2 regions of the Hahella sp. NS-SX17 genome follow, and region 2 is predicted to be linked to the other one. Evidence: predicted binding sites of a transcription regulator. Region 2 holds the regulator's gene; the other holds the start of a gene.
The links. Region 2 encodes LexA, which represses DNA repair genes until DNA is damaged. Its sites were predicted from a motif close to TACTGTNTANNTANACAGTA; they were not measured.
Positions count from the first base shown of each region.

Region 1: the regulator LexA is predicted to act here: its motif matches at 2,188-2,207, upstream of AC2IBB_RS25990 (YebG family protein).

Region 1 is NZ_CM170632.1:5,839,928-5,843,633, reverse strand. It holds gene AC2IBB_RS26005 (DUF6683 family protein) at 1-30, shown strand, start outside; gene AC2IBB_RS26000 (response regulator transcription factor) at 58-672, opposite strand; gene AC2IBB_RS25995 (sensor histidine kinase) at 744-1,925, opposite strand; gene AC2IBB_RS25990 (YebG family protein) at 2,230-2,568, shown strand; gene codA (cytosine deaminase) at 2,609-3,706, opposite strand, start outside.
Region 2 is NZ_CM170632.1:2,583,990-2,587,695, reverse strand. It holds gene AC2IBB_RS11705 (collagenase) at 1-1,366, opposite strand, end outside; gene lexA (transcriptional repressor LexA) at 1,754-2,356, shown strand; gene AC2IBB_RS11695 (hypothetical protein) at 2,405-2,650, opposite strand; gene AC2IBB_RS11690 (DUF6586 family protein) at 2,809-3,267, opposite strand; gene AC2IBB_RS11685 (DUF1329 domain-containing protein) at 3,652-3,706, shown strand, end outside.

The DNA of each region.
Region 1 (3,706 bases), 3.3 Mb from region 2:
GCTGAGGGCGGTCTGGTCGCTCGCAAGTAGGTTTCGCTGTGCATGGATGCACCGTTTTTATTCATAGCCCAGAGACAGCCTCACCAGGTCCTGTACGTTTCGAGCGCCTAATTTGCTCGCCATATTGGCGCGATGTAACTCGACGGTTTTCACGCTGATGCCGAGGATATCTGCGATGGTTTTATTTAGTTTTCCGGCGCAGACATGGGTTAACACTTGGCGTTCTCTGGGAGATAAGCGTCCCAGTTTTTCTTTTGCAGCCTGTGGGTTGCGTAGCGCCGATCCGGGCTCTGAAATGGCGCTCTTTACGGTTTCAACCAACGTGGAGTTGTCGAAGGGTTTTTCCAGAAAGTTGGCCGCGCCCATGCGCATGGCGCTGACCGCTAAAGTGACGTCGGCGTGTCCGGTAATAAGTACGACAGGAATGGAAAAGCGGCGTGCGCGCAATTCCTCCATTAGCTCCAGCCCGTTCATGTCAGGCATGCGCAAATCGGTCACTACGCATTTATCGCTTAGCGGGATTCCAGCGCTTTCCAATTGCTGAAGTCTGGTCAACAGGCCCGCGCCCCGGTTGAAGTCTTCCACTTGTAATCCTGCCGCTTCCAGCATCCAGACAGTGGAGCGGCGAAACTCTTCGTTATCGTCTACTAATAATATTTGTGCTGCGTTCATGCTTGTCTCTTCGAAAAGATTTATCCACAAAAGTGACTTGGGGAGCCGCATCCATGCCGGCGCGGGGCCGCTTAATCAGGAGGGTGTCTGGTTTTTGCTGTTGACGCTAATGGCAGAGTAAAAGTGAAAATGGCGCCGCCAGCAGGGTTATCCTTGAATTGCAGGGCTCCGTTGTGAAGCTCTATAAAGGATTTGCTAATAGATAGACCGGCGCCCATACCATCCGACTTGGTAGTGAAAAATGGTGTAAACAGGCGGCTACGACAGTGCTGCGGAATGCCGCAGCCTCTGTCTGTAACGCTGACCTCCACCCAATCTTCAGAGATGATTTGGGCGTCCACAATAAGCTCCCGATCCCCCACCGGGGTGTCGCGCATAGCGTCAATGGCGTTACGAATCAGATTGGCGAGGGTTTGCTCAATCATGATTTTGTCTACGCAGACATTTGGTAAATCCCCGGATACCAACAAACGAGATTTAACCTGGCGTCTGTGAGTTTCCAGCTGGAGCAACTCCAGTACGCCGCAGGTCAGCTGGCGCAATGAAATCTCGTCTTTGCGCGGCTCTCGTGAAGTTACGAATTTGCGTATGCGCGAAACCACAGCGGCGGCTTGATGGGCTTGGCGGATAGCCAGTTGCACGGCTTCTTCCGGCTTGTCGACGCCGGCATGCTTTTCAAGTAGTAATTTGGCGGCGTTAAGATAATTGAGGATAGCCCCGATAGGCTGATTCAATTCATGAGTCAGCGCCGTCGCCATCTCGCCGATCGACATACTTTTAGAGGCTTGTTGCAGTTGGGCGTGCATGGCCTCTGGCCGCAGCAACAGCAAGGACGGCTCTTCCACTTTCTGCAGAGAGAGCAGAACGCTCACCCCTTTGGATGAATCCTGAAACGGGGCGCTGTGTATCGCATAAAAAGCGCCGTTGTCCGGGAAGTGGGCTTGTAGTGAGAATGCATCTCCTTTCAGATGACCCTCTATGGATTCCACTGGTTGAAATAACTGCAGGAAAGCGTCGCGGTGGGAAGCTGGTCGGTTTTGAGGCTTGCTATCGCTGCTAAACTCACGTAAGAACAAGGTGTTGCATGCGATGAACTCGCCTTGACGGGAATATACGGCGGCGGGGTAGGGGAGCGCGTTAAGGAAAGGGTGCTTGTCTTCGCCACGGGAGGCGTTGGCGGCGCTGGATTTTTTGTAGGCGACAATATCAGGCTGATAGGCGTTGGCTTCAAACCTGTTTTTTAACATAAGCATCTTTCTGTCCTCCCTGCACTGTCAGATACCTGGACTAAACCTCACATTCCCTTGTGCTGATGAGCGGGAACGCCGCTTAGTCCGAACGTCAAACTGGCGGATATCCTAAATGCCTTATGCGAGGGGGCGCAATCATATATTCGGACTATTACCATTTGGTTATCTCTTGTGTTTGAGGTAAAAAATGCTCTGTAGCGCCTTTATTTTCAGATGGTTACTGTGTTCGGATGAATCTTGTGTGATGCTCTTGACCTGACTCTTAAACTGTATGAATATACAGAGGCTAATTTTAGGAGGCGACAAAATGGCCGTAGTGACCCTGTATATGAGTGACAGAGACCCATCCCAACAGATGTTTAAATCCAAGAAAGAAGCTGACGATCATGACAAAAAGCTTGAGCTCGCCGAAGGCGTGTCTCATTTCCTGGCGCAACGCCTGACTTCTTTGAATGAAGGTTTGGCGGAAGAAATCGGCATGCTGGTCGCTAATCACAAAGAAGCGTTCGCAACCGCGTTCAAAGGCAAGGTTGATGTCTTGTTTGAAGAGTCGCCAGAATCTGCTCCCAGCGTGGAAGAAGAAGCTAAAGAGAGCGCCAAGGTCAAAGACAGCGGCAAAGTGCGGGCGATAGCAGGCAAGGGCTGATGCCCAAGGGATGTTGTCAGCATCCCATGGGTGTAACCGTCTAAAGCTGAATGTTTTGCGTTACCAAAGCCGGTGTTTGTTGCATGATGATGTCGCCTGCGCGAATGGAGGCCGTCACCACGCTTTGGCGGCGCAAGACTTCGTAGTCATCAGGTCCGTCCAATAGGATGAAGTTGGCGGGTTTGCCGATTTCTACCCCGTAACGGTCTTGAATGTTCAGCACTTTGGCGCTGTTATGACTGATCAGGTCCAGCGCATTGCGGTAGTCGTCATAGCCCATCATATGGCATATGTGCAGCGCGAAGTCCAAAGTGCGCAGCAGATTGCCATTGCCCAGGGAGTACCATGGGTCCTGAATGGAGTCTTGACCGAGGCCGACATTGAGGCCCGCTTCCAGCAGCTCCTTCACCCGAGTAACGCCGCGACGCTTGGGGAAGTTGTCGAACCTGCCTTGTAAATGAATGCTCTCTGTTGGGCAAGATACGAAGTTTATCTGTGACATCTTCAGCAGACGAAACAGGCGGCTGCAGTAAGCGTTGTCGTAGGAGTGCATTGCGGTGGTATGGCTGGCGGTGACCCGATGCCCCATATCGCGCTTCAATGCTTCCGCCGCCAGTACTTCCAGGAATCTTGAACCGGGGTCGTCTATTTCATCGCAATGCACATCGACAAGGCGATCATATTTTTGCGCCAGATCCATAAGGATTTTGACCGACTCCACGCCATAGTCGCGGGTAAACTCGAAATGGGGGATGCCGCCGACGACATCGACGCCCATTTCTACGGCTTTTTCCATCAATTGGACGCCATTGGGGTAGGAGAGAATGCCTTCTTGTGGAAACGCCACCAGTTGCAGTTCAATCCATGGCGCCACTTCCTGTTTAATATCAAGCAGAGCTTCCAGCGCCGTCAGGGTTGGATCGGTGACATCTACATGAGAGCGTACCGCCTGTACGCCGTATTGGGTCAGCATTTTTAAGGTGCGGCGCGTGCGCTGTTTAACGTCCTCATGGGTGATCATGGCTTTGCGTTCCGCCCAGCACTCAATGCCTTCAAACAGCGTGCCGCTCATATTCCAGCGAGGTTCGCCAGCAGTGCCTGTTGCGTCCAGATGGATATGGGGTTCGACAAAGGGTGC
Region 2 (3,706 bases):
CATCAAAGGGATCGCCCTCATAGAAAACACCGCCAGCGGTCACTGCATCAGAGTCAAACAATAGCCAACCCAAATCAGAGAAGGTGTCTGAGTCTTCAAATATAACCATTTCCAGAGTGTCATTCTGGTCGTCAGAAACAGGCTCTCGCTCACTGTTCAGCATCTCGTGGAAGATATCTTCGCGCCGGGACAAAGACTCGCAGGCTGAGTCAAATTGCTCCTCCGTCATAGATTGGGCGCGTATTCTAACCGTCCCGCCACACGTACGCTCTCGGCGTAAAACAGTGGTTTCAACGCGCTTTCTATACTCACAGGCATTGTACTGTCTGCAGTTCGCCTTATCGTAATAATCCACTGAGCCAGCCAAAATACTCCACACGTTCGCCGTATCACGGCTCAGGTCATACCTGTTCATCAGACTACGTATGAAGCGCCCCGTATCGTCCCTTATCGCGTTATACTGCAGAAAGCGCCCGAGCTCTTTGGCGGCATTCATCAATAGATACTCGCGGCCGCCTGCCAACCACGAGTCTTTATCAATTATGAAACGATAGAGCGCATTAGGATATTGCGAGTCATGAGAGGCAATATCGATAAAGGCTTCATTGTCATGACCTTTATAGTAGATATTGAGTAGCTCATTTAACGCCGAATCATAGCGCCCACTAGCATTAGTCAATGAGCTCAACTTATCCAGCCAAGCGACGGAGGCGCTGACGACCTCCCCCTGATTACCGGAACTGTTCACCAGCTTTAAAGACAACTCCGCCAATCGTGCACTACCTGCCCTGGCAGCGCTCTGAAAAGCATTATTGGTAACCTGAACGGCGGCTACCGCAACCTGTTTCTGCAACGCCTTTCCATATAGCTTCTTCTTACGCGAGCGACTTCTTTCCTGCACATATCCCGCATGCAAGTATTGAATGAGGTTCGCCAGCTCATAGACGTTATCGTCTCGAAAATAAGACGACTCTGAAATAGCTGCTTGCGTAATGGCGGACATATTGGCTTCTGAAAAGATGCTGTGACGAGCTTGCTCCTCCATTGAGAGCATTTCCCTCACACAACCATGATCCATTTCCCATATGGCCAACACAAACTCGTCACCTGAAAGCACCGCCATTCCATCCAGATAGCAGTCAGACTCCCTCTCTTCCTCGTAGGAGAGTTCATCCTCTTTTGCTCGATTGTATGCCGGTAGCGGCGGGGGTAATTCCGATAACTTTTCCGGCTGCTCCGAGTTGTGTCGAAAATACTTTAAAAACTCCACGCCGCCCTTCGACCACGCCATAACGCTTATGGTGAGAATGAAAAAGATAGCGCCAACCACAATGGGGGCTCTAAACCATCTGTTTGCTGGCGTCATTACAATTCCTAAGGTGGCTTTCAGCTTATAAGAAAGAATACATCGCGGATTACGAAGGTCGCCGCGTGGGCAAGGAATATAGCCAGACCTGTGCGGTCGGTCTGTCTAAGAAAAGCATCAAATTGTATCAGATCGCCAAACCGGTACTGCATTTAAGCAGGCATTCAAGCCACTGGATCTCTTTCTGCGCAGCAACAATTGTTCAGGTCAAAATTCAACAGACTTACTTAAACAGTGGTGAGTCATCTGTGTTTTCATCTTAATCCTCAGTGACTTAGACATTTTTTCTTTACTTGCCCCACCCATTACTGTATACATAAACAGACATGGATAAACATATAGTACACACAGATTATTTCAGACCTTTTGGGGTCGCCGGAGGGTGGAGTGATTAAGCTGACCAAGCGCCAGGAGCAGGTTCTACAACTGATTCGCGAGCATATAGAGGAAACAGGTTATCCACCTACCCGGGCGGAGATTTCCAATCGCCTGGGCTTTCGCTCGGCTAACGCAGCAGAAGAACACTTGAAAGCGCTGGCGAGGAAGGGCGCGATTGAAATGGTGCCCGGGGCTTCTCGCGGCATTCGACTGCCAGTGACTGAAACGCAAAACCAGGGTATTCCAATAGTTGGCCAAGTAGCGGCGGGATACCCCATTCTCGCGCAGGAAAATATTGAAGAGTATTGCGAACTCCCTTCATCCTTCTTTACCCCTTCCGCCGACTATTTTCTTCGTGTCAAAGGCATGAGCATGAAGGACATCGGAATTCTTGATGGCGATTTGCTGGCCGTACACCGCACGACAGATGTCCACAATGGACAAATTGTGGTGGCGCGTATTGGCGATGAAGTGACAGTAAAACGCTTCCAGCGCCAAAAGAACAAAGTGCTTTTACTGCCGGAAAATGAAGAGTTCGAGCCGATTGAAGTAAACCTGTCACAACAGCCGTTGGACATTGAAGGACTGGGCGTCGGCGTCATTCGCCGCTAACAATGAACCGACAGAGCGCCGACTGCCTCTAATTGGCAGTCGGGGACTTTAATGAACAGTTTTCGGTTTTTCTTCCGCTTCTGACTGGCGGATTGCCTCCTCCCGCATATCTCCCACCAACTTAATAGCGGCATTAATCATAGCGTGAGCGACAGCCGCATCATTTTCCGCCAAATACGCCTTGGCTTCCTGACCAAAGCTGATTTTCACCAAATGTTCGCTGCCGCCCCCCATGGGTTGCAGTGCGAAGTCGCCATTCGGCAACTGAACAATTTCAAAGAAGCTTGATGCCATTTCCAAATCTCCTACTCGTAAGTTCTCACTGAAATGTTTTCTATCGTTCCAATACCCAGGAACGAACACATCAGAAAACTAGCCACAGGCGCCTCATTCATTTTCCTAAGCTGTTATCAGTCGAGGCCTGAGAGGGTTTCTTTCATTCAAGCTTACCTCTACCACTCAAAACTGTGCTCTCTCATCTCGTTGATGAACGCCTGCATGGACTCCAGTATCACCACTAACTCCATTACATAGGGAGCTGACGTGGCGGCGATAATATTTTCATTTTGCGGCGTTTCATTTTTTCGGGGGCGAGATATTTCCCCAAATTGTTTCAGCAGTTGAGCCAGCCAGGAATCGGGTTGAGCCGCCGTCAGCTTCATGCTGATTACTTCTGGCGATTCAACTTCCAACTGCCCTTCCAAGTCAGCGAGCGTCTCAATTTTAACTTTGATGCGACGCTGCTCCGCAAGCTCATTCAAGAAGCCGACATATGCCTGCTGCAGAAAACGCAAAGCCGCCCGTCCGGCGCATTGCTTTTCCGCCACCGTTGAGGATGTATCCCTCCACTGCAACTGCAGCTTGGCGAAAAACAGGTTTTCATTAACATAAGTCAGCCACTTATCGGACATACCTTAACTCATCAACAATAGCTCTTTGTTAGTGTATAGGTTTTTAACCATAAGTTCTTTAATAAAAAAATTCCCCTCCGGACTATTTCCTGAGGCGCAATTCCGATTCGTTTAGACGCCTAAATTTCCTACCATTGCTGACTCCCCCCGACTCAGGCTTCCGCAAAAATGGCGACAAACTATCAGCAGCCCCTTTCTCATAGCTTAGCACCCGATCCTCAGGCTCGCCCCTTACACAAGTTAACGTTCAGCAGCAACCCGCCATAAACGCTAACAAAGGCGCTAGTGAGAAAACTAGAATAATATTTTAGACTGCTATAATTTTGTCCAGGGAGAGAAAGTAAGGGAACTGTCTGTTACTTCTAGAAAGAGAGTGAGAAAGACATGGCTTATAGCCGTAACGCAAGAAAAAATATAAATAACGCACTGGTATTACTCG